Regions from separate parts of the Sphingopyxis sp. CR5 genome, predicted to be linked through region 3. Evidence: predicted binding sites of a transcription regulator. Region 3 holds the regulator's gene; each other region holds the start of a gene.

Region 1 (9,727 bases), on a different contig from region 3:
CGCCGATTCGCGGCCGCCGCCGGGCTTGAAGCGATGGTCGCGGCCCGCCGACAGGTCGCCCTCGTCCATCTGCGCCGCAAGCCGCGTCTCGTCGAGCTGGCGCAGCGCGGTTTCGACATCCTCGATCTCGCGCGGGTCGATTTCCAGCTGTTCCAGCGCCATCAGGCCAAGCGCGACCGAACTTTCGAACACCTCGCGGATCGCACCGCTCGTCCCCGCCCCGTCGATCGCCATCAATTGCCGGCGGTCGAACACCCGCATCAGCACCTTCGCCTGTGGGAAGGCCTCGATGATCGGAGCAAGCGTATCGGCGTCGACCGAGGCATCGTCGATGCAATAGATGATCAGTCGCGCCTCGTCGGCGCCCGCCCGTCGCAACAGGTCGATGCGCAGACCGTCGCCATAATAGACCTTGGTGTCGAAGCGGCCCGACAACTCGATCTGGCTCGGCTTCTTGTCGATCAGCGTCACCGAACAATCCACCGCGTGCAGCATCTGCGACACGATCTGCCCAAAGCGGCCATAGCCGATCACCAGCGCCGATCCGCGCGGCGCTTCGTCGGGGCCTTCCAGCTCGGGACCGTCGCGGTCGGGAGCAAACTCCAGATTGCGCGCGAAAAGCATCAGGAACGGGGTCGAAACCATCGACAGCGTGACGACGGCGCTGAACAGGCTTGCCGCCTGCGGCGCAATCAGCAACGCCTGCTGCGCCTGGGTGAAAAGCAGGAAACCGAACTCGCCGCCCTGGCTGAGCAGAAGCGCAAGGCCGAGGGCGGTCTTCCAGGATTTTCCGAACGCCCGCACGAGCAGGGTCAGCACGACGACTTTGACCACGACGAGCCCCGCGGCAAGGCCAAGGACGCGGAGCGGGTCGGCAAGCACGACATTGACGTCCAGCACCATGCCGACCGCGAGGAAAAAGAGACCGAGCAGGATCAGGCGGAATGGTTCGACATCGGCCTCTATCTCGTGCCGATAGGGCGAATCGGCGAGCATCACGCCCGCGATGAAGGCCCCGAGCGCGGTCGAGAGATGCAGGCTGTGCATCAGCGCGGCGCTCGCCAGCACCACGAGCAGGCCGACGACCACGAACAATTCGCGCTCGCCATAGCGGCCGATGACGGTAAGCAGCGGATTGACGACAAAACGTCCCGCGAGCACCAGTCCGACAATCGCAAGCACCGTATAGAGAGCGAGCATCCCGCCCGGCGGGGTCGACGGGTCGGCGGGCGCGCGCGACAGCGCCGCGACGATCGTGATCATCGGTACGATTGCAAGATCCTGGAACAGCAGGATCGAAAAGGCCTTTTCCCCGAAGGGCGAGTTGATCCGCCCCGAACTTTTGAGGCTTGGCAACACCTGCGCCGTCGATGACAGCGCGAGCGGGAGGCCGAGAACGAGCGCGGCCTGCCAGCTGAACCCCTGCGTAAGCAGGATCAGCGCGGTGAGCACGAGCCCGGTGATGACCACCTGCGCGAGCCCGAGACCGAAGATGGCCTTGCGCAGATCCCACAGGCGCCGCGGATGCAATTCGAGCCCGACGAGGAAAAGCAGAAAGGCGATGCCGATCTCCGCGATCGCGAGCTTGGATTCGCCGCCGCCGACCAGCCCGAGCCCGTGCGGGCCGACGAGCGCACCGGCGATCAGGTAGCCAAGCACCGCGCCAAGCCCGAGCCGGCGAAAGATCATCACGAACAGCGTCGCGACGCCGAGAAGGATCGCCCCTTCGAACAGCAGGGTATCGGTCGGCGTTTCGGCCGCACGTTCGGTGACCGCAGCGGCAAGGATCAAGCCGCTCATGCGCCCGCTTCCCTGCTTTCGAGCGCGGCGACCGCGGCATCGAAGGGCAGCAGGATCGCGCCATGACGCGCCGGATAGTCGCGGGCGGCGGCGAGTAGATCGAATCCCGGCCAGTCGGGCGGATCGTCCCCGCCCGCGAACCAGCCGGCGATCGCGTCGCGCGTCGCGCGCAAGTCGTCGGCGCTGCGACCGGCGGCGTGGCGGGCCAGGAGCGCCGCCGAAGCCTGTCCGAGCGCGCAGGCTTCGACATGCAGGCCGACGGCCGAGACGAGCCCGTCGGCGCCCGCATCGACGTCGACAATGATCCGGCTGCCGCAAAGCGGCGCGCGCAGCGAAGCGCGGCGTGCGTTTTCGATCAGCGGAAAGTCAGCCGTTGCGACCGCCAGCGACAATATGTCGCGATTATAGAGCGCCGCGCTCATCGCGCCGTACCTGCTTCGGCGGCCGCTGCCTCAGTTTCGCGCGCGTCCTCGCGGCGTTCGGCGATCACCTTGCTCAGCGCCGCGCTGGTGGCATTCAGCGCCGGATAGGTGCGGCTGCCCGTCATCCACGCCGGGCGCGCGCTATTGCCATAGCCGATGTCATAAAGAAGGGTGATTCCCATGAACAGCACGGTGGCGAGCGCCAGCCCCTTGACCGCGCCGAACCCCGCCCCGAGACCGCGGTCGAAGCCACCGACGATCGAGGCGCGGCTGCGCTGTCCCATGGCCCGCGATCCCCATTTCGCGATCGCGAACACGCCACCGAACAACAGCACGAAAGCCAGCATCGCGGCGCCGCCCGGCGCACTGATATAATCGGCGATCAGACCGGTCAGCGTCGCGTGAAAGAAGCGCACGGCAAGAATGGCGAGCAGCCACGCGAGGAGCGAGGTCACCTCCTGCACCAGCCCCCGCGAAAAGCCCAGGATCGTGCCGCCGCCCACGAGCAGCAACACGACAATATCCATGGCCGTCAGACTTCCCATAGTGCCGCGATCAAACCAGAGTTCATACAATAATCCGTTCGTGCCGAGCCTGTCGAAGCACCGTCCTTTTCTCCCCGCAAGGAAAAGAACAGCCCTTCGACAAGCTCAGGGCGAACGGAAAAAGATGGCGCTGGCCGGTCTAGTCACGGCCCAGCATCAGGTCAACGAGTTCGCCGAGCCGGCCGAAACCGGTCACATCGATCCCGTTCACACCCTTCATCGCCTTCGGACCCCATCCCCTTGAAAAGCCGAGCTTTGCCGACTCGCGCAAGCGTAGCGCGTCGTGCGCGACGGGGCGCACCTCGCCCGACAGCGACAATTCCCCAAAGACGATGGCATCGGACGGCACCGGCCGCTCGCTGAACGCGGAGATCAGCGCCGCGGCGACCGCGAGGTCGGCGGCTGGATCGGTGAGGCGATAGCCGCCCGCGATGTTGAGATAGACTTCGGCCGCACCCATCTGGAGCCCGCAGCGCGCTTCGAGCACCGCGAGCACCATCGCGAGGCGTCCGCTGTCCCAACCGACGACCGCGCGGCGCGGCGTCGCGCCGCTCGCCAGCCGCACGGTCAGCGCCTGCACCTCGACAAGCACCGGGCGCGTCCCTTCGAGCGCCGGAAAGACCACCGATCCCGGGACGTCGCGGCTGCGGTCAGTCAGGAACAGGCTCGACGGGTTCGACACCTCGCCCAACCCTTCCTCGCCCATCGCGAATACGCCGATCTCGTCGGTTCCGCCAAAGCGGTTCTTCACCGCGCGCAGGATGCGATACTGGTGGCTGCGCTCGCCCTCGAAGGCGAGCACGGTGTCGACCATATGTTCGAGCACGCGCGGTCCCGCGATCGTTCCGTCCTTCGTGACATGCCCGACGAGCACGATCGCGGCGCCGCTGTCCTTGGCATAGCGGATCAGTTCCTGCGCGCTCGCGCGGACCTGGCTCACCGTGCCCGGCGCGCTGTCGATCACATCGCTGTGCATCGTCTGGATCGAATCGATCACGACGAAATCGGCGCCCCGCCCATCGAGCGTCGCGAGGATGTCGCGCACCGAGGTCGCACTCGCGAGCGCGACCGGCGCCTCGCCGAGCCCCAGCCGCTGCGCGCGCAGACGCACCTGCGCTGCCGCTTCCTCGCCGCTGATATAGACGACCGACCTGCCCGCCTTCGCAAGCCGCCCCGCGGCCTGCAACAACAGCGTCGACTTGCCGATCCCCGGATCGCCGCCGATCAGCGTAGCCGATCCCGCGACGAAACCGCCCCCCAGCGCGCGGTCGAACTCGGCGATACCGCACAGCATCCGCGCGGGCATCGGGCTGTCGGCATCGAGCGTTTCGAGCGCCAGCGTCCGCCCGCCGCGACTGAGGTCATGCTTCGCCGAAAACGCCGTTTCGGGGACGTCCTCGATCAGCGTGTTCCATTCGCCGCAATCGGCGCACTGCCCCTGCCAGCGATAGCTCACGCCCCCGCAATTCTGGCAGACATATTGACGTTTCGCTTTGGCCATGCGGATCGCTTAACCGGAACAAATATGGAACGCCAGCAATTTCCCACCCTCGCAATGGCGCCGAAAGGGCAGTAGGGGGTATCGCAATCCCGAATCACCGTCCGCAAAGGAAAGCGCACCCATGAAATTCTTCGCCGACACCGCCGAGATCGACGCCATTCAGGAGCTCGCCGCCACCGGGCTGCTCGACGGTGTCACCACCAACCCGTCGCTGATCGCCAAGTCCGGCCGCGACTTCAAGGAAGTGACGAAGGAAATCTGCGCGCTCGTCGACGGTCCGGTGTCGGCCGAAGTCGTCGCGCTCGACCATGAAACGATGATGAAGGAGGCCGAGATCCTCCGCAAGATCGCCGACAATGTCTGCATCAAGGTTCCGCTGACGATCGACGGTCTGAAGACCTGCAAGGCCCTGACCGGCGACGGCACGATGGTCAATGTCACCTTGTGCTTTTCGGCGAACCAGGCGCTTCTCGCGGCGAAGGCCGGCGCGACCTTTGTCTCCCCCTTTGTCGGCCGCCACGATGACAATGGCTTCGACGGCATGGGCCTGATCGCCGACATCCGCCTGATCTACGACAATTATGACTTCGCGACGGAGATCCTCGTAGCGAGCGTTCGTCACGGCATCCATGTCCTCGAAGCCGCGAAGATCGGCGCCGACGTGATGACCGCGCCGCCGGCGGTCATCAAGGGGCTGTTCAAGCATGTCCTGACCGAAAAGGGCATCGAAGGCTTTCTGGCGGATTGGGCGAAGACCGGCCAGTCGATCTGATTTTACGAAACCTGCAACAATGGTGAATCCCCGCGCAGGCGGGGACCCATCTCCTGCCGGTTTCAAATAGCACCGGCCGGTGAGAGGCTCCCGCCTTCGCGGCAGCGCACAGCTTATGTGCGCGGCCGCCCTTTCCAGTTGACGTAAACGTCAACCTCCCGCGATACTCGCCCGAAAGGGAGAGATTCGCGATGACCGACACCACCATCCTCACCGAACGCCGCGGCCATATCCTGATCCTCACGATCAACCGGCCAGAGGCGCGCAATGCGGTCAACGCCGCGGTTCATGTCGGCATCGGCACCGCGCTCGAAGTGGCGGAAGACGACCCCGAAATCCGCGCCGTCATCATAACCGGCGCGGGCGACAAGAGCTTTTGCGCGGGCGCCGACCTGGTCGCCCTCTCGCGCGGCGAAAGTCTTGCGCCCGACAATGCCGAGCAACAGGCGTGGGGCTTCGCGGGCATGGTGGCGCACCCGATCTCGAAGCCGATCATCGCCGCGGTCAATGGTTTCGCCTTTGGCGGCGGGTGCGAGATTGCCCTGATGAGCGACCTGATCGTCGCGGCGGATCATGCGCAATTCGGGCTGCCCGAGGTCAAGGTCGGCCTCTTCGCCGCGGCGGGCGGCGCATTCCGCCTCGCGCAGCAGATGCCGCGCAAGCTCGCGATGGAGCATATGCTGACCGGCGACCCGATCCCCGCCGCGCGCGCCGCGCAGTTCGGCCTCGTCAACCGCGTCGTCCCGCTCGCCGATCTGATGCCCACCGCGATCGCGCTCGCCGACAAGATCGCCGCCAATGCTCCGCTCTCGGTACAGGCGTCGAAGCGCGTCGCGCTCGGCATTCAGGACGGCCGCATCGCCGCCGATGCGCCCTATTGGGAGCATAATACGATCGAACGTGCTGCCCTGATGCGCAGCGAGGATGCCCGCGAAGGACCGCGCGCCTTCGCCGAAAAGCGCAAGCCCGAGTGGAAGGCGCGCTGATGATGGCGACGACCGATCCCGAGCGCATTCCCGTCATCGTCGGCGTCGGGCAGGTCAACGACCGCCCCGACGATCCCGGCCAGGGCCTCGACTCGCTCGGCCTGATGGTCGCGGCACTCGAGCGCGCGGCGGCGGACGCCGGAGTGCCGCTCGCCGAGATAGACAGCCTCGCGATCGTCGACCAGATAAGCTTTTACAGTCTTGGCAAGCTTTGCGACCCACTCGCCGCCGCGATCGGCGCGAACCCGACGGTCAATTATCAGTCGGCGGCGCCGCACGGCGACACCCCGGTCCGCCTCCTCAACGAAACCGCAAACCGTATCGGCGCGGGTGAGGTCAAACTCGCCGCGATCGTCGGCGCCGAGGCGCTGCGCACCGCGGCGGGCCGCGCCGCGAAGGCTGCGAGCGGCGAGGACAAAAGCTATAATGCCATCCGCAAGGTCGCGACGCGGCGCGAGCCCGACTATGCGCAGCGGCATGGCCTCTCCGCGCCGGTCGACGTCTACCCGCTCTATGAAAATGCCACCCGCGCGGCCTGGGGCCAAAGCCTCGCCGAAGCCCAGGCCGAAAGCGCCGAAATCTGGTCGCGCTTCTCGCAAGTCGCCGCCGGCAACGAGGGCGCATGGATCCGGAAAGCCGCCTCCCCCGCCGACATTCTGCGCGTCAACGAGCGCAACCGGCCTATCGCCTTTCCTTACTCCAAGCTGATGGTCGCCAACTCGTCGGTCAATCAAGGTGCGGGCTTCCTCGTCGCCAGCCTTGCCGAAGCGCGACGGCGCGGGATTGCGGAGGATCGCCTGATCTATGTCGGCATGGGGGCCGCGGCGAAGGAGCCCGCCAGCATCCTCGCCCGCGACCGTTACGACGGCAGCGTCAGCATGGAAACATCGATCGCCCGGACGCTCGCGCTGAACGGGATGACCGCGGAGGATTTCGATTGCGTCGAACTCTACAGCTGCTTCCCGTGCGTACCCAAGATGGCGCGCCGCGTGCTCGGCTGGCCGGCCGACTGGCCCGCGACCGTGTTCGGCGGCCTGACCTTCGGCGGCGGCCCGATCGCCAATTATATGAGCCACGCGATCGTTTCGATGACCGAGCGCCTGCGCCGCGAAGGGCGCTATGGCTTCCTGTTCGCCAACGGCGGCTTCGCGACCGACAATCACTGCATCGTGCTGGGCAAGGGGCCGATCGCAGCGGCGCAGTTTCCTCAGGATTTCGACTATCAAGCCGAAGCCGAAGCAAAGCGCGGCGGAGTACCCGAGCTGGTCCAGGATTATGCCGGCCCGGCGACGATCGAAAGCTATACGATCTTCTATGCCCGCGACGGCGCCCCGAAAGCCGGCGTCGTGGTCGCACGCACCCCTGCGGGCCAGCGCACGCTCGCGCATGTCGACGTAAACGACGCGGCGATGCTGGCGTTTCTGACAGATGGAACGCGGGAACCGGTCGGGACGGCCGGGCAAATGGTCGCGCTTGCAGAGGGGTACGGGTGGCGGGCCGCCCAGACCTCTATGGATCCTGACCCTAATTCCCGCTCTGGATTTCGAAACTGACTCCCTGCGCCAGCGGCAGCGCATCCGAATAATTCACCGTGTTGGTCGCGCGGCGCATATAGGATTTCCAGCTGTCGGACCCCGACTCGCGTCCGCCGCCGGTTTCCTTCTCGCCGCCGAATGCCCCACCGATCTCGGCGCCCGACGTGCCCAGGTTGACGTTGGCGATGCCGCAGTCGCTCGCCGCGAGGAAACGCTCGGCCTCGCGCATGTCGGTGGTGAAGATCGCCGACGACAGCCCTGCCGCCACATCGTTGTGCAGCCGGATCGCGGCATCCAGGTCGTCATAACGCATGACATAGAGGATCGGCGCAAAGGTCTCCTCGCGCACGGGTCCTACCTGACCGGGCATCTCGACGAGTGCGGGGCGCACATAATAGCATTCGCCTTCCCCGACGCGATCGCCCCCATGAACGACCCCGCCGGCGCGTTCGGCTGCTGCAAGCGCCACCCGCATCGCTTCATAGGCCGCCCCATCGATCAGCGGCCCGACCAGCACGTCCTTCTCTAGCGGGTTACCGACCGGGACGCTGGCATACGCCGCTTTCAGCCTGGCCACGAATTCGTCGTAGATGCTGTCGTGCAGGAACAGGCGCCGCGTCGTGGTACAGCGCTGTCCGGCGGTCCCGATAGCCCCGAATGCCACCCCGTGCAGCGCGAGGTCGAGGTCGGCCGACGGCGCGACGATCACGCCGTTGTTCCCGCCGAGTTCCAGGATGGCGCGTGCAAAGCGGCCCGCGAGCCGGGGTGCCACCGATCGGCCCATACGCGTCGATCCGGTCGCCGATACCAGCGCCACCCGCGCATCGTCGACCAGTGCCTCGCCGACCTCGCGCCCGCCGACCAGCAGCTGCGACAGCCCCGCCGGCGCGTCGGCGTACCGCGCGAGCGCGCGCTCGAAAATCGCTTGCGTCGCGAGCGCGGTCAGCGGCGTCTTTTCCGATGGTTTCCAAACGATGCTGTTGCCGCAAACGAGCGCGAGTGCCGCGTTCCATGCCCACACGGCGACGGGGAAGTTGAAGGCGGAAATCACGCCGACGACCCCGAGCGGATGCCAGACCTCCATCATCCGATGTCCGGCGCGCTCGGTCGCGATCGTCAGGCCGTACAGCTGGCGCGACAGGCCGACGGCGAAGTCGCAGATGTCGATCATCTCCTGCACCTCGCCCGCGCCTTCGGACGGAATTTTGCCTGCCTCGATCGTGACGAGCTTCGCCAGATCGTCCTTTGCGGCACGGAGTTCCTCGCCGAACAACCGGACGAGTTCGCCGCGATGCGGAGCCGGCACCTGCCGCCACGCGCGAAACGCTGCCGTCGCGGTGTCGAGCACCACGTCGATCGTCGCAGCGTCGGCGATGCGGACCAGGCCGATGCGTTCGCCGCTCAACGGCGTAACCGCCGGCATCGACCCGTCGCTCCACAGCTTGCGGTCGATACCCAGCCCGTCGAGCAGCCGTCCCACCTCTTTGCCGATCGCGGTCATCGCCTATCCTTTCCTATCTGGCGCGCTGCCCTTGAAACTTGCGGGCCGCGGAGTATCGCAGGGAAGACGAGATTGAAACCGAAAGCGGGAGAAGCTGACGTGTCCGACCTACCCCCCTCCGAACCGCTGGTCCCCGTTCCCGCCGATGCCGCAGCGAACACGCATTGCAGCGCGGCCGATTACGACCGCCTCTATGCGCAAAGCATCGCCGATCCCGACGGCTTCTGGGCCGATCAGGCGAAGCGCATCGACTGGATCGTGCCGCCCACGAAGATCGCCAACTGGTCCTACGACCCGGTGAGCATCAAATGGTATGAGGACGGCGTCCTGAACCTGTGCCACAATGCGCTCGACCGCCATGTCGCGGCGGGGCATGGCGAACGCACGGCGATCATCTTCGAACCCGACGCCCCCGACGGCGAAACGCGTCATATCAGCTATGCCGCGCTGCTCGCCGACACGATCCGCATGGCGAACACTCTCAAAAAGCTGGGCGTCAAAAAGGGCGATCGTGTCACCATCTATATGCCGATGGTGCCCGAAGGGGCGGTCGCGATGCTCGCCTGCGCGCGTATCGGGGCGATCCACAGCGTCATCTTCGGCGGCTTTTCGCCCGAGGCGATCCACGGCCGAATCGAGGATTGCGCGAGCGACTGGGTGATCTG
Region 2 (9,727 bases), on a different contig from region 3:
GTGCTGATCGCGCTGCTCCTCGCCTTCGATCGCGCCGCACTCGGCCTCTTCCTCGGCAGCGGTAGCGAAGCGATCGAGATTGCCCGCCATATCCAGCTCATCGCGACCTGGACCTTCCTCCCCTTCGGAACCACCATCGTCGTCATCGGCACCTTGCGCGCGAACGGCGCGGTGGTGCCGCCCTTGATCATCCTTTTCCTCTCGATGTTCCCCATCCGCCTCGGCATCTATTGGCTCGGCTATCCCTCACTCGGCGGCGACGCGATCTGGTGGAGCTTTCCGCTGTCCTCGCTCGCTTCGCTGGCGATGGCCTGGATCGTCTACAAACGCGGCAACTGGCGCCGGACGCTGCACCAGCCGGGCGACACCGGCCAGGAGTAGATTCGACCAACTCCCCGCCCGGTTCGACTGGTGGCGCGGGGACCGCTGGCTTTTTCCAGCGCGGGTGCGTTAGGGGGGCAGAATGAAGGTTTCGGATCCCAGGGTGATGCAGCGCGACAAGCGCGCGCGCCTCCTCGCCGCCGCACCAGACTGGCGCGCTTCGGACGCGCGCATCGATCCGCGTGTCGCAATCGGATCGATCGTCGCGATGTGGCTCATCTATTTCCTGATCACGACGGGCCTCGCCATGCTCTCGGGCGCGCCCGACCAGTGGGCGTTCATCGGCCGCCGCGGCCTCGTCGTGCTGGCCGGGATTTTCTGTACCTTCACCCTTTACCAGTTGCTCCAGCGGGCGCAGCCGCGCAGCTTCGGCGCGCGCCTTGCCGCGGCGATGGGCGCGGCGATTCCGCTCGTCATCCTCTACGCCACGGTGAACCTGCTCGTCTTCTTTTACTGGTTCCCGTCGCAAGACACCGCGCAGATCATCGAGGAGGTGCAGTCGAAATTCCCCGTCGCCTGGGAAATGATGCTCATTCTCGACAGCTCGATCCGCTGGTATTTCTTCTTCGCCGTGTGGGCCGCGCTCTACGTCGCCTTCGGTTATGCAAACGAGATGCGGGCGGTCGAGCGGCGCGCGAACAATTACCGGCTGGAGGCGAAGAATGCGCAGCTTCGCGCGCTGCACTATCAGGTCAATCCCCACTTCCTGTTCAACACGCTCAATTCGCTCTCGACCCTCGTCATGCGCGGGTCGAAGACCGAGGCCGAAGCGATGATCATGAACCTGTCGGCTTTCCTGCGCTCGAGCCTGGAAGTCGATCCCGAACAGTTTGTCAGCCTGGACGAGGAAATCGCCCTCCAGCAACTATATCTGGACATCGAGCAGGCCCGCTTTCCCGACCGGCTCCAGGTCGCGGTCGATATGCCGGCCGAGCTGAAAAACGCCTGTGTCCCGGTCCTGATCCTTCAGCCGATCATCGAAAATGCGATCAAATACGGCGTTGCACCGAGCAAGGGAAAGATCGGCATCCGCCTGACTGCGACGAGCGAATATGGATTGCTCGTACTGCGCGTCGAAAACGACATCGACCCGGCGGTCCCGGCGCCCGAGCCTGGGACCGGGCTGGGGCTGGGCAACGTCCGCGAACGACTGTTGACGCGCTATGGTCCGTCGGCAGGTTGCGAATGGGGCCGCGCCGACGACGGCGGCTTCTTTGTGTCTTTGTGGCTGCCACTTACTCAACAGGGATGCTGACGGAACAATGCAGACGCTGCGCACGCTGATTGTCGACGACGAACCGCTCGCGATCGAACGATTGCAGATATTGGCGGGCCAGCAGGACGGTGTCTCGCTGGTCGGCACGGCGAGCGACGGCGCCTCGGCGCTGAGGATGGTCGAGGCGCTCGCTCCCGATCTTCTGCTCTGTGATATCGCCATGCCCGACCTCAACGGACTCGAAGTCGCCGCGGCAATCGAAAAGCTCGACAGCCCGCCCGCCGTGGTCTTCGTTACGGCGTTCGATCGCTATGCGGTCGCCGCCTTCGACGTCGCAGCGGTCGATTACCTGTTGAAGCCCGTATCGCCCGCACGCCTCGGCAAGGCGCTCGACCGCGTACGCGACTGGCGCGCCACCGGCCGGCCCAGCCAGAAAAAGAGTCAGTGGATCGAAGAGTTCTGGGTCCAGAACCGCGGCGAGATGCTGCGGATCGATGCCAAGCATGTCGACCTTATCGAGGCCGAACGCGACTATATGCGCCTGCACGTCGGGGCTCGAAGCTGGCTGATCCACCAGACGATCAAGACGCTCGAAGCGCGGATGGATCCGGACCAGTTCATGCGGATCCATCGGTCGAAAATGGTGCGCCGCGACGGCATCGTCGGCCTGAAACATCATGGCGACGGGGCCTGGAGCGTCGATCTCGGCGAAGGCGGCGCCCACCGGATTGGACGCACCTATCTGCACGACGTCAAGGCGATCATGCAGCAGGACTAGGCGCTGGCTTTCAACAAAAGGCGGCCATGCCTTTCGGCATGACCGTCTTTCGGCACCGCGTCGGTCAATTCGCCGCCACGTGCAAGGGACCTCCACTCGCCAGCTTCTTGCCCTCGAACAATAGTGCCAGTTGGGGTTCGGCGCTGCGCAGCGCCACGGTGCGGCATTTGACATATCGGCGCTGTTCGCCAAGGGTAAGGCGATTGATGGACCCGCCATCGCACACTTTTTGCGCGGCTCTCGCGACGCGAGCGCGCAAGGCGGCACGGGCTTCGGCGGTCGACAGGTCGAGGTCGCTGTAGTGCACATAGGCACGCCGTTCACCTGTTTCGTCGGCCGCAACGGCAGGAACAGCGCTGGCCGCAGCCATCGGCGCGGCGAGAAGGAAGAGGGAAAGTTTCACCATGGGGGCAGTCCTTTCGAACCGAGGGGGAGACGCGAGATGCGGAAGTCCGGACCGGGGAGACCGGTGCCCCCGCACCTCGCAGTTCGATATCTCGGTCAGATTGCCCCGCAACGCATCCAAGGTTCGATCGGCCCCATCGAATGCTCGATTGAAGGATGAAGGACGTTCACGGATCGACCAACGTCCGGCCGGCGGGGAGCCTTTTCCGTGACCGCAGGATCGAGCGGGAACGGCACCGCGCGGTGGCACCGCTACCTCCTTTACGGGGTCGTCGCGGCGGGTTCGGGACTGGTTGCGGGATGGCTGCTCGGACAGGTCGCGGTAGGAGACGGACTGTACGGCGCCGCGACAACAAGCGAAATACCTTCGAGCTTTGCCGAATTGAGCGGCAATCCCGACTCGGTGACCACCGACAGCCAGCCTCTTGCGCCCCGGTGCATCGGATGCGCCGATGGCGCGGCCGCCGCCGCACGACTGCGCCACGCGCGCTACGATCGCACGGGAGACGACTATCGCGCCCTCGATCCGGTGGCGATCGAATATCCTGCGCCCGCCGCCGGCGAGGCCAACGGCCTGTATGCCGAAGTCGACGGGCCAGCGAGCGATCCCTTGGCCAATGCAGGTGCAGCCGATACTTCGACGACGCTCTCCGAGCGAAACGTCGGCAATTCCCGAATGGTCATCTTGTCCGGCGACAGCGTCCCCGCCGTCCCGACCCCGCAGCCGGTCGCCGTCGCCCTGCCCGCGGCCAAGCCCCAGACGAAATAGCGGCCCGCCGGCCAATCCTCAGCGGATCGGCGACCGGTTCAGGGGTTGGAGGATTTGGGATCGGACGGCTGGGCGCAACGATCGGAATGGCCGGCCTTGCACGCAGCGACATCGGCCTCCCACTGCTTTTTCCGGGCTTCGAACCGCATCCGTTCCTCGGCCGACATAGCAGCGACCCGCGCCTTTTCGGCCTCATAGGCCGCCGTTTCTTCGGCATAGCTCGCCCGGGCATCGGCCTCTTCCTGTGCGGCGGCCTGGACCTGCTGCTCATAAGCGATCTTTTCCGAACGGGCCCTCGCCGCCTGTTCGGCATTCAGCCGCGCCGTATTGGCACGTTCCTCGGGCGTCGTTCCGTCCGGCTTCTTCGGAGCCGCGGCGTCCGCATTCTCGTCGACCTGCGACAATTCGCTGACCGCCTGGGCCAGGTCGTCCTTCCCGTCGCTTGTGGGCTGGAGCGCCAGAGCCGGCGTGGCGATCGCCACGGCAAGCGCCGTGACGACGGTCGGAACAAATTTGGTCATCGCATGTCTCCTGCGGTCGGAACGCTATTCGCGGCCAGAACGCTTCGTCGCACATTGCGTTCCCATCGGCGCGGGATTTGACCCCGCTTCACCGACCGGCCATGCTGCCGCCTACATGGCCGCTCCCATTCTCCACCCGATCAATCGCCCGGTATTCTTCGTCCCCCTCGGCGTGCTCGTCGCCGCGCTGCTCCTCAGCCTCTGGCAAGGCACCGCGTTCGTCGCGGCCGAAACGGCGATCAACGACTGGATCCTGGACAATTTCGGTGCCGCCTTTTCGGTTACGAGCGTCGCCTTCCTGCTGTTGCTGGGTTTCGTCGCGGTTTCGCCATTCGGAAAGACCGTGATAGGCGGCGTCGGCGCCACGCCGCTGCTGGGACGCTGGCGGTGGTTCGCGGTTACCTTGTGCACCACGATCGCGACCGGCATCTTGTTCTGGGGTGCCGCAGAGCCGCTGTTCCACCTCAACGATCCGCCCGCGATGCTGGGCCTGGAGCCGGGAACCGACGCGGCCGCGACCTTCGCCATGTCGACGATGTTCCTGCACTGGACGCTGACGCCCTATGCCATCTACACCGTCGCGGCGCTCGCCTTTGCCCTCCTCTACTATAATCGCTCCGAACCCTTCAGCCTTTCATCGCTGTTCGTGCCGCTGATCGGCAAACGAGCGCACGGTACCGTCGGAACGGTCATCGACATATTGTGCCTGTTCGCGCTTGTGGCCGGGATGGCGGCATCGCTGGGCGCGGGCATATTGGCGCTCGCCGGCGGGATCGAGGGCCTTGGCCATTTTTCCGGCGGTCCGGCGCTCCGCTGGGCGATCGCGGGCGCGATCGTCGCGACCTTCGTCGTGTCGGCGGCCCTGGGGCTGCAACGCGGGATCACGCGCCTGTCGCTGCTCAATGTCTGGCTCTTTTTTGCCGTGCTGCTTTTCGTGCTCGTTGCCGGGCCGAGCGACCGCCTCGCCGGCCTCGGGCTGTCGGGCGCACGCGATTACGCCGCGACCTTCTTTCCGCGGAGCCTCGGCCTCGACGTCGATACCGGGTGGCACCGGCAATGGACGGTCTTCAACTGGGCCAACTGGTTCGCCTGGGCCCCGGTCACCGCTCTTTTTCTGGGTCGCCTCGCGGTTGGCTACACGGTCCGCGTCTTCATTCTGTTCAACCTGCTGTTGCCCGCGATGTTCGGTGCCGCCTGGATGACGATCGTCGCAGGCACGACAATCGCGCTCGATCAGCAGGCGGGGGGCAATCTCTATGCGCTCCTCACCAGCGCCGGGCCCGACCCCCTGCTCTATCGACTCTTCAGCGACCTTGGCGGCGGCCTTCCCGTATTTGTCGTGCTGATTGCCGCCATCTTCCTGTCCTATGTCACCGCCGCGGACAGCAATGTCTCGGCGATGAGCGCGCTTTCGACGCACGGCATCTCGCCCGAAACGCCCGAAGCGCCCTTGTGGGTCAAGGTGGTCTGGGGGGTGACCGTCGGTCTTGTCGCAATCATTCTGGTCGCCGCATCGGGTATCGACGGCATCCGCATGATGTCGATCCTCGGAGGATTCCCGGCCTTGTTCGTGATCTGCGGCGCGGCCCTGTCGGTCGGCGCGATGGCGATACGGGGGCGGCACGACACCGCCCCCGCCGTCACCGGTTAGACAGTCTTACCAGATGCGGGTCCGATCCTCGGGCTTCAGGTAATATTTGGCGTCGGGCTTGACGTTGAACGCCTTGTACCAGGCATCGACATTGCGTGTCGGGCCGATGATCCGCCAGCGCGCCGGGCTATGTTCGTTGCTGGCGACCTGCTGCTTGATCGCGTCCTCGCGCGCCTTGTCGCGCCAGGCTTGCGCGAACGCCAGGAAAAAACGCTGATCGCCCGTCAGCCCGTCGATCACCGGCGCCTCTTTGCCGTCCAGCGACCGATGATACGCGTCATAAGCAACTTCCAGGCCTGCAAGGTCGGCCAGGTTCTCGCCCATCGTCAAATCGGGGTTGATGAACGCGCCGGGCGCGGCCTCATAGGTCGCATATTGCGCTCCGAAGCCCTTGGCCTGCTCCTCGAACCGCTTGGCGTCGGCCGCCGTCCACCAGTCTCGCACGGCGCCGTCGGCGTCGATCTTGCGCCCCTGGTCGTCGAACCCGTGACTGATCTCGTGCCCGATCACGGCGCCGATCGCGCCATAGTTGACCGCATCGTCGACATCCTCGCTGAAGTAGGGCGCCTGCAGGATACCCGCCGGGAACACGATCTTGTTTTCAAGCCCGCCGTTGTAGGCGTTCACTTCCTGTGCGTTCATCGCCCATTTCTTGCGATCGACGGGCTGGTCGAGATCGCTCAGAGAATAGGCATATTCGAATGCCGCGCTGCGCTCGACATTGCCGTACAGATCTGCGGGATCGATCTTGAGCGCCGAATAGTCGCGCCATTTATCGGGATAGCCGACCATGACCTGCATCTTGTCGAGCTTCGCGAGCGCGGCGTCCTTGGTCGCGGGCGCCATCCAGCTGTTGCCGCGGATGCGGTCGGCCATCGCTAGTTTCAGGTTCGCGACCAGATCTTCCATCTTGGCCTTGGCGCTCGGCGGGAAATATTTGGCGGCATATTCGCGACCGACCAATTCCCCAAGGCTGCCGTCGACGAGCGTCAACCCGCGCTTCCAGCGCGGACGCAGCTCGCTGACCCCGCTCAACGCCTTGGTGAATTCGAAGCGGTTGTCGACGAACGCCTTGGAAAGATAGGGCGCGGCATTGTCGGTCACGTGGAAATCCTGCCAGAGTTTCAGCGTGTCGAGCGGCGTCTTTGCATAGAGCGCGGCGATGTCGCGGATGGCGGTGTTCTCGTTGACGATAACCCGCTGCTGCGCGGGGATTTCGGCGCCCTTGAACCAGGCGTCCCAGTCGAGCCCCGGCGCATAGGCCGCCAGCTCGGCCGACGACATCGGGTTGTTGATCTTGCCGAGGTCGCGGCGATCGGCGATCGCCCAGCTCGCCCTGGCGATGTCGGTTTCGAAGGCTATGATCGTGTCCGCCGCCTTCTCTGGCGCCGGATTGCCGATCAGTTTCATCGTCCGCACGATATAGGCGCGATAGGCGTCGCGCTGCGTCTTGAACTGATCCGACAGATAATATTCGCGATCGGGAAGGCCGATGCCGCCCTGTCCCAGCCACAGCACGTTGGTCGTCGGATCGTCGGTGTCGGCATAGGGGCCGCCGCCGACGATGCTGTAACCGAACGCCCCCTGCGAGCGTCCCATGAAGCGCGCCATTTCGCTCTTGCCCTTGATCGCCGCGACGCGGGCCAGGTCGGCCATAAGCGGCTTGGCGCCGAGCGCTTCGACCCGCGCTTCGTCCATGAAGCTTTGATAAAGGCCGCCGACCTGGCTCGTCGGGGGAGCGGTCGTGACGAGCGCGCGCAATTGGCGCTGGGTCAGATTATAGACGTCATAGTCGACGCCTGCCGATGCCTGATCGGCGGGGATTTCGGTGTTCCTGAACCAGGTGCCATTGGCATAGCGGTCGAAATCGTCGCCGGGCCGCACCGACGTGTCGCGGGCATCGAGGTCGACGCCCCAGCTTCCGAACCGGAGCGGGTCGAGCGTGCCACTGTCGGCCGGGGCCGGCTGCGCGGCGGGGGCGCTGTCCGGTTGCGCCATCGCGGTCGGGCCGGCCAACGCAAGCGACGCCGCCGACAAAAGCAGAAATTTCTTCATAAAAGGTCCCCGTACTATTGTGATGCTCGATCCTGACGACAATGCGGCCGGGCGGCACGGCCTTTCTGGCAAGCTGCGGAAATGTTTCGACGAACGGCTCGCATATGCGGCGGACACCTTGCGGTCGCCGCCGACCCGCCCCATCTCCCACCCCGTAGCGCAGCCTCTTGCGCATCAAGAACAAATCTGGAACACACCCCTCCCATGACTCTGACCCACATCTCGGTGCGCGGCGCCCGCGAGCATAATCTGAAGGGCGTCGACGTCGACCTGCCGCGCGACAGCCTGATCGTCATCACCGGCCTGTCGGGAAGCGGCAAATCGAGCCTTGCCTTCGACACCATCTATGCCGAGGGCCAGCGCCGCTATGTCGAGAGCCTGTCGGCCTATGCGCGCCAGTTCCTCGAGATGATGCAAAAGCCCGACGTCGAGCATATCGACGGCCTGTCGCCCGCGATCAGCATCGAGCAGAAGACGACGAGCCGCAACCCGCGCTCGACGGTCGCGACCGTCACCGAAATCTATGACTATATGCGCCTCTTGTGGGCGCGCGTCGGCATCCCCTATTCGCCCGCGACCGGCGAGCCGATCAGCGCTCAGAGCGTCGCCGACATGGTCGACCGCGTGATGGCGCTGCCCGAAGGGACGCGCGCCTATCTGCTCGCCCCCGTCGTGCGCGGGCGCAAGGGCGAGTATAAGAAGGAACTCGCGCAGTGGCAGAAGGAAGGCTTCACGCGCGTCCGCATCGACGGCGAGTTTTACGAGATCGAGGACGCGCCGGCGCTCGACAAGAAGTACAAGCACGACATCGAGGTCGTCGTCGACCGCATCGTCGTGCGCGAGGGCATCGAAACGCGGCTCGCCGACAGTTTTGAAACCGCGCTCAAGCTCGCCGAGGGGCTGGCCTATGTCGATCTTGCCGATACGACGGTGGCGGAGGCGCAGTCGTCTAATGGTAAGACTAACGACTCCGGCTCATCCAATTCCGTTCGTGCTGAGCTTGTCGAAGCACCGTCCTTGCCTTCCGAAGAACAGGACGGCCCTTCGACAAGCTCAGGGCGAACGGGGATGAAAAATGTCGGAATACCGCTCAACCGCATCATCTTTTCGGAGAAATTCGCCTGCCCCGTCTCGGGCTTCACGATCGCCGAGATCGAGCCGCGGCTGTTCAGCTTCAACGCGCCGCAGGGCGCGTGCCCGGCGTGCGACGGGCTCGGCGAGCGGCTCGAGTTCGACCCCCAACTCGTCGTCCCCAACCATGCGCTCAGCCTGAAGAAGGGCGCGGTGGTGCCGTGGGCGAAATCGAACCCGCCCTCGCCCTATTATATGCAGGTGCTCGAAAGCCTCGCAAAGGCGTATGACTTCGACCTGACGACGCCGTGGGCCGACCTGCCCGGCGGGGTGCAGCAGATCATCCTCTATGGCAGCGGCGGGATGCCCGTCGAGCTGACCTTCAAGGACGGGCGGCGCACCTATACGACGCACAAGGCGTTCGAGGGGGTGATCGGCAACCTCAACCGCCGGATGCTGCAGACCGAGAGCGCGTGGATGCGCGAGGAGCTGGGCAAATATCAGACCGCGCAGCCGTGCGAGACGTGCCACGGCGCGCGCCTGCGCCCCGAACCGCTCGCGGTGAAGATCGCGGGCGAGAATATCAGCCAGTCGGCGCAGCGCAGCGTCGCCGACGCCTATGCGTGGTTCGGCACCCTCGAGGAGAGGCTGAACGACCAGCAGAAGCAGATCGCGAAGGCGATTTTGAAAGAGATCAACGAGCGGCTCGGCTTTCTCAACAATGTCGGGCTCGACTATCTGAACCTCAACCGCACCAGCGGGACGCTCTCCGGCGGCGAGAGCCAGCGCATCCGCCTCGCGAGCCAGATCGGCAGCGGGCTGTCGGGCGTGCTCTATGTCCTCGACGAGCCGAGCATCGGGCTGCACCAGCGCGACAACG
Region 3 (9,727 bases):
GGACGTGCTCGTCGAAGTGCATGACGAGGCCGAACTCGATCGCGCCCTCGCCCAGCTCGATTCGCGCCTGATCGGCGTCAACAACCGCGACCTCAGAACCTTCCGGACCGATCTTGCGGTGACCGAGCGCCTGGCAAAACTGGCGCCTCCCGGCACGCTGCTCGTCGGCGAAAGCGGTATCGCCACCCACGCCGACTGTCGGCGCCTCGCCGAAAGCGGCGTCCACGCCTTCCTCGTCGGCGAGAGCCTGATGCGCCAGGAGGACGTCGCCGCGGCGACCAGGGCGCTGCTGGAGGGCTGACGCGAAGCGTCGGCCTCGGGGTGGGGAGCGGACTATTCCTTTCCGTCATCCCGGCGCAGGCCGGGATGACGATGAGGTAAAGGCCTGAATCCGGTCGAGAGTCCCCTCGGCTCCCGTTCGAAGGGCATCCCGACTTCGTTCGATGCGAATAGTGCAGGGATTGATGGATTCCGGCCGATACCAACCGCGACCCCTTGCCTTTTTTGCCCGGCATTGCTTCGCTCGCCCGCGATGACGAACCGACCGACTCACCTCGACGACAGCGGCGCGGCGCATATGGTCGACGTTGGGGCAAAGCCCGCTACCGATCGCCGCGCCATCGCGGGCGGGCGCATCACCATGAGCGACGCTGCGCTCGCGGCGATCCGCAGTGGCAACGCGCCAAAGGGCGACGTGCTTTCGACCGCGCGCATCGCAGGCATCATGGCCGCCAAGCGCACCTCCGACCTCGTGCCGCTCTGCCATCCCCTTGCGCTGAGCAAGATCGCTATCGACTTCGCGTGGGAGCCCGACGGGATTTCGGTCCGCGTCATCGCCGCGACCACAGGCCCGACCGGGGTCGAGATGGAAGCGCTGACCGCCGCGTCGGTCGCGCTCCTCACCCTCTACGACATGGCCAAGGCGCTCGACCGCGCGATGGTGATCGGCGACGTGCGGTTACTCGAAAAGAGCGGCGGGCGCTCGGGCGACTGGCGCGCCGCGTGAGCGCCTGGCTTCCCGTCGAGGACGCCCAGGCGCGCCTGCTCGCACTCCGTCCACCCCTCGGAGCGGAGAATATTGCCTTTTCCGAATCGCTTGGCCGGTATCTTTCAGACGATGTCATCGCGACGCGCGACCAGCCCTCCGCCTCCCTGTCGGCAATGGACGGATATGCGATCCGCTTCACCGACTTGCCCGGCCCGTGGGCGATCGCGGGCGAAAGCGCAGCGGGCGAGCCCCCCGCGCGGGCGCTGGCGGCAGGCCAGGCCATGCGGATCTTCACCGGCGCCATGCTCCCCGACGGCGCCGACACCGTGGTAATGCAAGAGGATGTCGCGGTCGATGGGTCGCGATTGGCGCTCGCGACCTCGGACGCTATTCGCGACCGCCAGCATGTCCGCGCCCGCGCCAGCGACTTTGCCGCGGGCGACCGCCTGATCGAGGCCGGGACTCGGCTGACACCCGGCGCGATCGCCGCCGCGATCATGAGCGGCGCGAGCCAGCTTCGCGTCGGCGCTCGGCCGCGCGTCGCCGTGCTGACGACGGGCGACGAACTCGTTCAACCGGGACGCCCGCTCGCGGCGGGACAGATTCCCGACAGCAACGGCGCGATGCTGGCGGCGATGATGGCGAGCGAGCCCGCGATTGTGTCGCTCCCGCTCCATATCGGCGACGACCGCGACCGGATATCGGCCGCGCTCAAACAATTGGCGCGCCGCCATGACGTCATCGTCAGCGTCGGTGGCGCATCGGTCGGCGACCATGACCATGTGCGCGGCGCGCTCGACGACGCCGCCGGCACGATCGATTTCTGGAAAGTCGCCATGAAACCCGGCAAGCCGCTCATGGCCGGAACGCTAGGGGATTCCTTGCTGCTCGGCCTGCCAGGAAACCCTGCGTCGGCCTTCGTCACAGCGACTTTGTTCCTGCTCCCGCTCGTCCGCCATCTCGCCGGCGCGCGCGCGCCGTTACCGCCCATCTTCTCGGCGCCGCTCGCCGCACCGCTGGCGCCGGGCGGCGCGCGGCGCGACTATCTGCGCGCGCGGCTCGACAGCGGCGAACTTCATATCTTCGACGGCCAGGACAGCGGGCGCACCTTTCCGCTTGGCGGCGCCAACGCGCTGGTCATCCGCGACATCGCGGCGCCCGCGCGCGGGGCGGGCGACGGCGCCGACTATATCGCGATCGCTTGACAAGTTCCGATCTGTTCCTCTATCGTTCTCCATATGTCCGAAACTGGCAGTATGGAGACCTAGGCGATGTTGACCGCGAAGCAGCATGAACTGCTCCACTTCATCCAGCAGAAACTCGACGACAGCGGCATTTCGCCTTCGTTCGAGGAGATGAAGGAGGCGCTGGGACTCAAATCGAAATCGGGCATACATCGACTGATAAGCGCCTTGGAAGAAAGGGGTTTTCTTCGTCGCCTTCCCAATCGCGCCCGCGCGTTGGAGGTGATCAAGCTCCCTGAAGGCGCGAAAGGCGGTGTGCACGACAATCGCGACAATGTCGCCCCGCTGCGCAAAGCGCCCCCGGCGCTTCGGCCGATCGCCGCCAACGACATCATCGAAGTTCCGCTCCACGGCCGTATCGCCGCGGGCGTTCCGATCGAAGCGTTCGAGGATCATAATCAGCTCGCCGTACCGGCCGCGCTGCTCGGTTCGGGCGATCATTATGCGCTTGAAGTATCGGGCGATTCGATGATCGAGGCGGGCATTCTCGACGGCGACTATGCGCTGATCCAGAAAGCGGACACCGCGCGCGAAGGCGACATTGTCGTCGCGCTGGTCGACGGACAGGATGCCACGCTCAAATACTTCCGCCGCGAAGGCCGGATGGTCCGGCTCGACCCTGCCAACGGCGCCTATGAGCCGCAGCGTTACGAGGCCGAGCGCGTCATGGTGCAAGGGCGTTTGTCGGGACTGCTTCGTCGTTACCACTGACCTGCGGCGGGCGCCGCCACGGATGCTCGTCGCCGCGGCGTAAAGCGGTGGCGGCGCGCGGCGGATCGCCGAGATAGAGCGCGAGCCCGCCGCTTTCGGCGAGGCTGTCGCGGTCGATCGTCAACCAGCGCGCCCGGCATTCGCGCGGGAGCCAGCGGTGGCTGATTACCACATCGGCGGCGGCGCACGCGGGCGCCATCGCCGTGCCGTCGATACGATCGTAACCGCGCTGGGCCAGGATCGTCCGGTTCCGCTGGCGCCAGCGACAGAAGTCGCGGTTGCACGTCACATGATCCATGTCGGTGAGCACACCGAGCGGCGCGTCGACCCCCGCCGCCTCGGCCATCGTGTCGCGCACATAATCGCCGGCACGGCCGCGCAACAGCGCATAGCCGCCGCCCGGCACCGCGGCGGCGATGTGGCGCCCGTCGCCGCTCACGAGCAGGTCTGGGCGCGGCTGAACGACCAACGCCGTGGCGCCCACGAGCAGCGGCATCAATCCGGCGAGGCGCCAGCGACGCTGCCACAGGAGCAACCACAGCCCGCCCAGAACCGCGAGCGCGAAACCCCACGCCGGAAAGATCGGCAGCGCCGCCACCGCGCCCGGCGCCGCCGCGACGCGGTGCGCGAGCGCGATCAGCGCGGACAGCGCATGTTCGGCGATCCACCAGAAGGGCGCGCCGAGTCCGACGGCGTCGAACAACAATGCCAGCGCCTCGGCCGGCATGATCACAAAGGTCGTCAGCGGGATCGCGACGACGTTGGCGAGCGCGCCGTACAGGCCCGCCTTGTGAAAATGGAAAAGCGCGATCGGCGCGAGCGCGACCTCGACAACGAGGCCCGTTATCAACAGCCCCGCGACCGCGCGCCCGAAACGGACGGCCCGCGGCTCGTCGCGCCGCGCGGCAAATCGCTGCATCCAGCGGCTCTCGTGCAGCGCGATGATCGCGGTGACGGCGGCAAAGCTCAATTGGAAGCTCGGGCCGACCAGCGCCTCGGGTCGCCAGATCAGCACGAGCAGCGCCCCCGCCGCGACGAGCCGCAAGGTGATCGCCTCGCGCCCGAGCAGAAACGCCGCGAGCACGAGCAGCGCGGCTATAAGCGAACGCAGGGTCGGCACTTCGGCCCCGGCAAGCCAGGTATATCCTGCTCCCGCGAGCGCCCCGGCAGCCGCCGCAAGCGGCAGCACATGGCCCGCCAGCGCGAGGCGGCGGCTGAGTCCCAGCAAGCGCATCGCCAGCAGCATCGCAAAACCGACGACCGCCGTGACGTGCAGGCCGCTGATGGACAACAGATGCGCGAGCCCGCTACGCCGCATCGCCTCTGCGTCGGCATCGCTGATCGCGCCGCGGTCCCCGGTGACGAGTGCCGAAGCGACCCCGCCGGGGGACCCGGGGACCTGGTCGTGAATATGCGCGCTGAGCCGCGCTCGCAGCGGCGGCGGCCCCTGCCCCGCTCCGGCCGCCTGCGCAACCTTGCCAAGCGCGCTTCCGACCGCGCCGATCCGGTCGAACCAGGCGCGCTGTGCGAAATCATAGCCGCCGGGAAGGCTGGCGGTCGGCGGCGGCATCAGCCTCGCCCGCAGGCCGATCGCGTCGCCCGGTACGATCCCCCTCCCCTGCTCGCCGCGCAGCGTTACCCGCAGCTGTGGGGGCAAATCGTGGCGCTCCACGGGACGCAAGAGCAGCCGCGTCTGGCCGCGCGCGGGGAGCGGCTCCACACTCTCGACGATCGCGGAAAATTGCGTCGTCACCGGCCAGGCAAGCACCGGAGCAGCGACCCACGCGGCACGCGCCCAGATCAGCAACAACCCGGCTGCCATCGTGCCGCAACCGACCACGACGGTGCGCCCGAAGCGCCGCTTCCAGCCGATCAGAAACCCGACAAATATCCCGCCGCCAAGCAGAAGTAGAAACCCGATCCAGTCGATTTCCCGGGGCATGGCGAACCAACTGGCGATCCCCGCGCCCAACGCGACGGGCAGCCACAGCGCGATCCGCTCGCGGTCCGCGTCGAGCCGCGCCTCGATCGCTTCGGATATGCGGCGCCAGCCGTGTATCGGTGAGACATCAATGGGCGTTTGAAGCGGCCATGTTGCCATGCTAGGGGCACCCCCAATCCCCGCGGCGCCGGCTCTCGCGGCGCGGGCAACCTGATTGAAAGAGTCGCCAGTGGCAACCCAAAACCCCACCGATCCGGTCGAAGCGACCGGCGCCGATGTCGTAACGCGCTTCGCACCCTCGCCGACCGGCTTTCTTCACATTGGCGGCGCGCGCACCGCGCTGTTCAACTGGCTGTTCGCACGCCATCACGGCGGCAAGTTCCTGCTGCGTATCGAAGACACGGACCGAGCGCGCTCGACCGACGCGGCGATTGACGCGATCCTCGACGGAATGCGCTGGCTCGATCTCGATTGGGACGGCGATGCAGTCTATCAGTTCGCGCGCGCCGACCGCCACGCCGCGGTCGCACACGAACTTCTCGCGAAGGGCGAAGCCTATCGCTGCTACCTGACGCAAGACGAACTCGCGGCAATGCGCGCCGAAGCTCAGGAAAAGCGGATGCCCTTCCGTGTTCGCAGCCCGTGGCGCGATCGCGACGACGGCGACCCCGCCGCCGCCCACGTGATCCGGCTACGCGCGCCGCAGGATGGCGCGGTGACGATCGACGACCGGGTGCAGGGCGAGGTTACGGTTCAAAACGGCGAACTCGACGATTTCATCCTGCTGCGCTCGGACGGCACCCCGACCTATATGCTGAGCGTCGTCGTCGACGACAACGATATGGGTGTGACCCATGTGATCCGCGGTGACGACCATTTGAACAACGCTTTTCGCCAGGTCGCGCTGCTGCGCGCGATGGGCTGGCGCGAGCCCGTTTATGCCCACGTCCCGTTGATCCACGGCGCCGATGGCGCGAAGCTGTCGAAGCGTCACGGCGCACTGGGTGTCGATGCCTATCGCGACGAGATGGGCTATCTGCCCGAAGCGGTGAACAATTACCTCCTCCGCCTCGGCTGGGGTCATGGCGATGCGGAAATCATCAGCCGCGAACAGGCGATCGATTGGTTCGACCTGGCACATGTCGGCCGTTCGCCGTCGCGCTTCGATTTCAAGAAGCTCGAGAATCTGAACGGTCATTATCTGCGTGAAGCCGGCAATCAGCGCCTCGCCGATCTCACGGCGCCGCGCATCGAGGCGTTGGTCGGGCGCGCACTGGACCCCGAAGACCGCGCGCTGCTCGCCAAGGCGATGGAATCGCTGAAGCCGCGCGCGAAAACGCTCATCGAGATTGCCGAAGGCGCAACCTTCCTGTTCGCGCCGCTACCACTCGATATGGACGAGAAGGCCGCAAAGCTGCTCGCCGACGCGCCCGAAGGACTGCTCGCGGACGCCGCCGACCGGCTACGCAGGCTGACGGACTGGACCGGCGAAACGGTCGAGGCGGCAGTTCGCGAAAGCGCCGAAGCCGCCGGCCTGGGGCTCGGCAAGCTCGCACAGCCCTTGCGCGCCGCCCTCACCGGGCGCGCGGTTTCCCCGGGGATTTTCGACGTGCTCCTGCTCCTCGGCCGCGACAACAGCCTGGCGCGACTTGACGCAGCGCACAATTATCCGGCAGGGGCGTAGCGACTTTGCGTTTGGCCTCCAGATCAAGGGAAGAATCATGACCGATACCGCCGCCAAAATCACCCTGGGGGACAAGAGCGTCGAGAGCCCGATATTGTCGGGAACCGTAGGGCCCGACGTCGTCGACATCCGCAAATTCTATGGCCAGACCGGCGCCTTCACCTATGATCCGGGCTTCACATCGACCGCCAGTTGCGAGTCGAAACTGACCTATATCGACGGCGATGAAGGCGTCCTCCTCCATCGCGGCTATGCGATCGGCGATCTTGCCGAACATTCGAGCTTCATGGAGGTCGCCTATCTGCTGCTCAATGGCGAACTGCCGAGCGCGGACGAACTCGACACATTCGACAATACGATCACGCGCCACACGATGCTGCACGAGCAGCTTGCGACCTTCTATCGCGGGTTCCGTCGCGACGCGCATCCGATGGCGATCATGTGTGGGGTCGTCGGCGCGCTGTCGGCCTTCTATCACGACTCGACAGAGATCCACGATCCCGTTCAGCGGATGATCGCGAGCCACCGCCTGATTGCGAAAATGCCGACGATCGCGGCGATGGCGTATAAATATTCGATAGGTCAGCCCTTCATCTATCCGAACAATGAATTGGGCTATACGCACAATTTCCTGCGCATGACCTTTGGCGTCCCGGCCGAGGACTATGACGTCGATCCGGCGGTCGTCCGCGCGCTCGACCGCATCTTCATCCTCCACGCCGACCACGAACAGAATGCGTCGACCTCGACCGTCCGCCTTGCGGGCTCGTCGGGCGCCAACCCCTTCGCGTGCATCGCGGCGGGAATCGCCTGCCTGTGGGGTCCGGCGCACGGCGGCGCGAACGAGGCCGCGCTCAACATGCTGCGCGAGATCGGCCGTCCCGAACGCATCCCCGAGTATATCGCGCGCGCGAAAGACAAGGATGACCCGTTCCGCTTGATGGGCTTCGGCCACCGTGTCTACAAGAATTACGATCCGCGCGCGACCGTGATGCAAAAGACGGTGCGCGAAGTGTTTTCGGCACTCAAGGTCAACGACCCGGTCTTCGACGTCGCACTGCAGCTCGAGGAAATGGCGCTCAGCGACGATTATTTCGTGGAAAAGAAGCTGTTCCCGAACGTCGATTTCTATTCGGGCGTCATCCTGTCGGCGATCGGTTTCCCCACGACGATGTTCACCGCGCTCTTCGCGCTCGCCCGCACCGTCGGCTGGGTTGCTCAGTGGAACGAAATGATCTCTGACCCCGCGCAGAAAATCGGCCGCCCGCGCCAGCTTTACACTGGCCCGACCCAGCGTCCCTATGTCCCGGTCGACAAGCGCTGAGCCTGGTCCACCAAATGCGACAATGATGGCAAAAGGGGCTGCGATTGCGGCCCCTTTTCCTTTTACAGGCATTGGGCCGCATCGTTCGATCACGATACCCGGCACCGACTATCGGCTTGAATGCAGGGAGACAGGCAATGCGGAAGGGTGCGCGGACCCTGCTGTGGAGTGCCGTTCTGGGCGTCGCGCTATACCTGCTGACGGTCCTGTCCACGGCACCGAAAGCAGTCGATACAGCCGATGCGCCGGCGACAGCGGACCGGCCCGCCGCGCGAGGACAGACCGCGATGCGCCGAATCTATTCGCCCGACATCACCCACGACCCCTATGTCGTCGAGCAATGGGATCACTCGATCGAAGGCCTTGAAAAGGCGTGCCGCGATAGCGGCCGATTCTGCGAGCAAGCCCGCCGCGCACGTCAATCCGTCAACCGATAGCCACCGCCGTCAACCGACCTCTCGCGCCGGCAGGCTCAGCGTGAAGCGGGCCCCCTGCCCCGGCGCGCTTTCGACGGTCAGGTCGCCCTCCATCGCGCGCGCGAGACGCCGCGCGATGTAAAGCCCCAGGCCCGACCCGCCGCTATCGGTGCGGCCCAGGCGCTCGAATTTCTCGAACACCACCGCCTGCTGATCGGCCGAAAGGCCTTGCCCCTGATCGGCGATCGTCACCGTCGCACGGTCGCCGTCGCGATCCACACGGATCCAGATCTGGGAATCCTCGGGCGAATAGCGGATCGCATTGCCCAGCAGGTTGAGCAGCACCTGCAACACGCGCCGGAATTCGCCCCATGCGGGCATCTGGTCGTCGGCGCGCGGGGTATCGATGCGAATGCCCCGCTCCTCGGCCTTCATCCCGAGCAATCCGACCGCGCGCCGTGCAAGGTCGCCAAGGTCGATTTCGTCGCGCGCCGCCTTGAATCCGGGGCGCTCGATATTCTGGAGGTCGGCAAGGTCGTCGACAAGGCCCAGCAGGTGGCGTCCCGCATGGGCGATGTCCCCGGCATAGCGCGCATAGTCGGCCCGGATCGGCCCGTCGAACTGCCCCGAGATCGTTTCGGCGGTGGCGATGATGCGGCTCAGCGGTCCGCGCAGCGCGCCATCGATCCGGCGTCCGAACTGCGGATCGGACAGTGGCAGCGAACCGAAAGCCGGATCGGTGCGCCGCGCCGGCGCTGCAGGCGCCGCATTGACGGAAGTATCCGCCGGTTCGGCAATGCCGCGAAAGCCGATGAAGCGCCCCGCCGCATCGAACTGCGGTTCGGCGGACAAGGTCCAGTGCGCTCGTTCCGCGCTGGCGGCGATATGGACGCGCTGTCCGACAAAGCGCGATTGCCGCGCCAGCGCCCGCAGGACCGCGAACCGGCCATCATCGTCGGGTTGCAACTCGAACATTTCGGACAGCGACCGGCCTTCCCAGCCTGTCGGCACCGGCGGCGCCTCGGCACCCGCGCGCAGCGCAATGAGTCGCAACTGGCCATCGCATTCCCACGCCCAGCCGCCCGGCAGCGAAATGCTCTCGGGCACCGCAGGCACCTGCGACGGCGCGACCGGGCGCGTCCGCCAGTCGCTGATCTCCAGGCTCGCACCGTCGGCATCGGGCATCACCCGCACCATAGCATGGATGTCGCTATGATCGTCGGCGGCATAGAGCGGCCGGCTTATGTCACGCTGAGTCCGTTGCGCGAGCGCGACGAGCCGGGCGAGCTGGGGCAAGGCGAGCGGACGATCGAGACCGCCTCCCGCCCGTTGCTGGAGCCGGAGCAGCGGCGCATCCGCGCTGACGAGCGCGCCGGCACGATCGATGCGCCCGCGGACGATACGCTCACTCATCGGCC

What was found. The regulator LexA, encoded in region 3, represses DNA repair genes until DNA is damaged. The targets are predictions, from matches to a motif close to GTTCCNCNCTTGTTCT.
Region 1: radA (DNA repair protein RadA) is a predicted target of LexA. The motif match lies at 4,284-4,299, and genes of this name have one in related genera.
Region 2: uvrA (excinuclease ABC subunit UvrA) is a predicted target of LexA. The motif match lies at 7,954-7,969, and genes of this name have one in related genera.

Annotation. Positions count from the first base shown of each region.
Region 1 is NZ_JCATIE010000002.1:108,941-118,667, forward strand. It holds gene AC58D2_RS03410 (cation:proton antiporter domain-containing protein) at 1-1,800, opposite strand, end outside; gene AC58D2_RS03415 (iron-sulfur cluster assembly scaffold protein) at 1,797-2,222, opposite strand; gene AC58D2_RS03420 (CvpA family protein) at 2,219-2,767, opposite strand; gene radA (DNA repair protein RadA) at 2,907-4,268, opposite strand; gene fsa (fructose-6-phosphate aldolase) at 4,390-5,040, shown strand; gene AC58D2_RS03435 (enoyl-CoA hydratase-related protein) at 5,232-6,026, shown strand; gene AC58D2_RS03440 (acetyl-CoA acetyltransferase) at 6,029-7,579, shown strand; gene amaB (L-piperidine-6-carboxylate dehydrogenase) at 7,551-9,062, opposite strand; gene acs (acetate--CoA ligase) at 9,162-9,727, shown strand, end outside.
Region 2 is NZ_JCATIE010000010.1:30,337-40,063, forward strand. It holds gene AC58D2_RS15450 (MATE family efflux transporter) at 1-381, shown strand, start outside; gene AC58D2_RS15455 (sensor histidine kinase) at 464-1,636, shown strand; gene AC58D2_RS15460 (LytR/AlgR family response regulator transcription factor) at 1,644-2,375, shown strand; gene AC58D2_RS15465 (UrcA family protein) at 2,440-2,781, opposite strand; gene AC58D2_RS15470 (hypothetical protein) at 2,989-3,549, shown strand; gene AC58D2_RS15475 (hypothetical protein) at 3,588-4,070, opposite strand; gene AC58D2_RS15480 (BCCT family transporter) at 4,186-5,721, shown strand; gene AC58D2_RS15485 (M13 family metallopeptidase) at 5,728-7,776, opposite strand; gene uvrA (excinuclease ABC subunit UvrA) at 7,981-9,727, shown strand, end outside.
Region 3 is NZ_JCATIE010000007.1:116,010-125,736, reverse strand. It holds gene trpC (indole-3-glycerol phosphate synthase TrpC) at 1-301, shown strand, start outside; gene moaC (cyclic pyranopterin monophosphate synthase MoaC) at 533-1,006, shown strand; gene AC58D2_RS12325 (molybdopterin molybdotransferase MoeA) at 1,003-2,193, shown strand; gene lexA (transcriptional repressor LexA) at 2,260-2,943, shown strand; gene AC58D2_RS12315 (ComEC/Rec2 family competence protein) at 2,897-5,044, opposite strand; gene gltX (glutamate--tRNA ligase) at 5,115-6,569, shown strand; gene AC58D2_RS12305 (citrate synthase) at 6,607-7,893, shown strand; gene AC58D2_RS12300 (hypothetical protein) at 8,031-8,330, shown strand; gene AC58D2_RS12295 (sensor histidine kinase) at 8,340-9,722, opposite strand; gene AC58D2_RS12290 (hypothetical protein) at 9,719-9,727, opposite strand, start outside.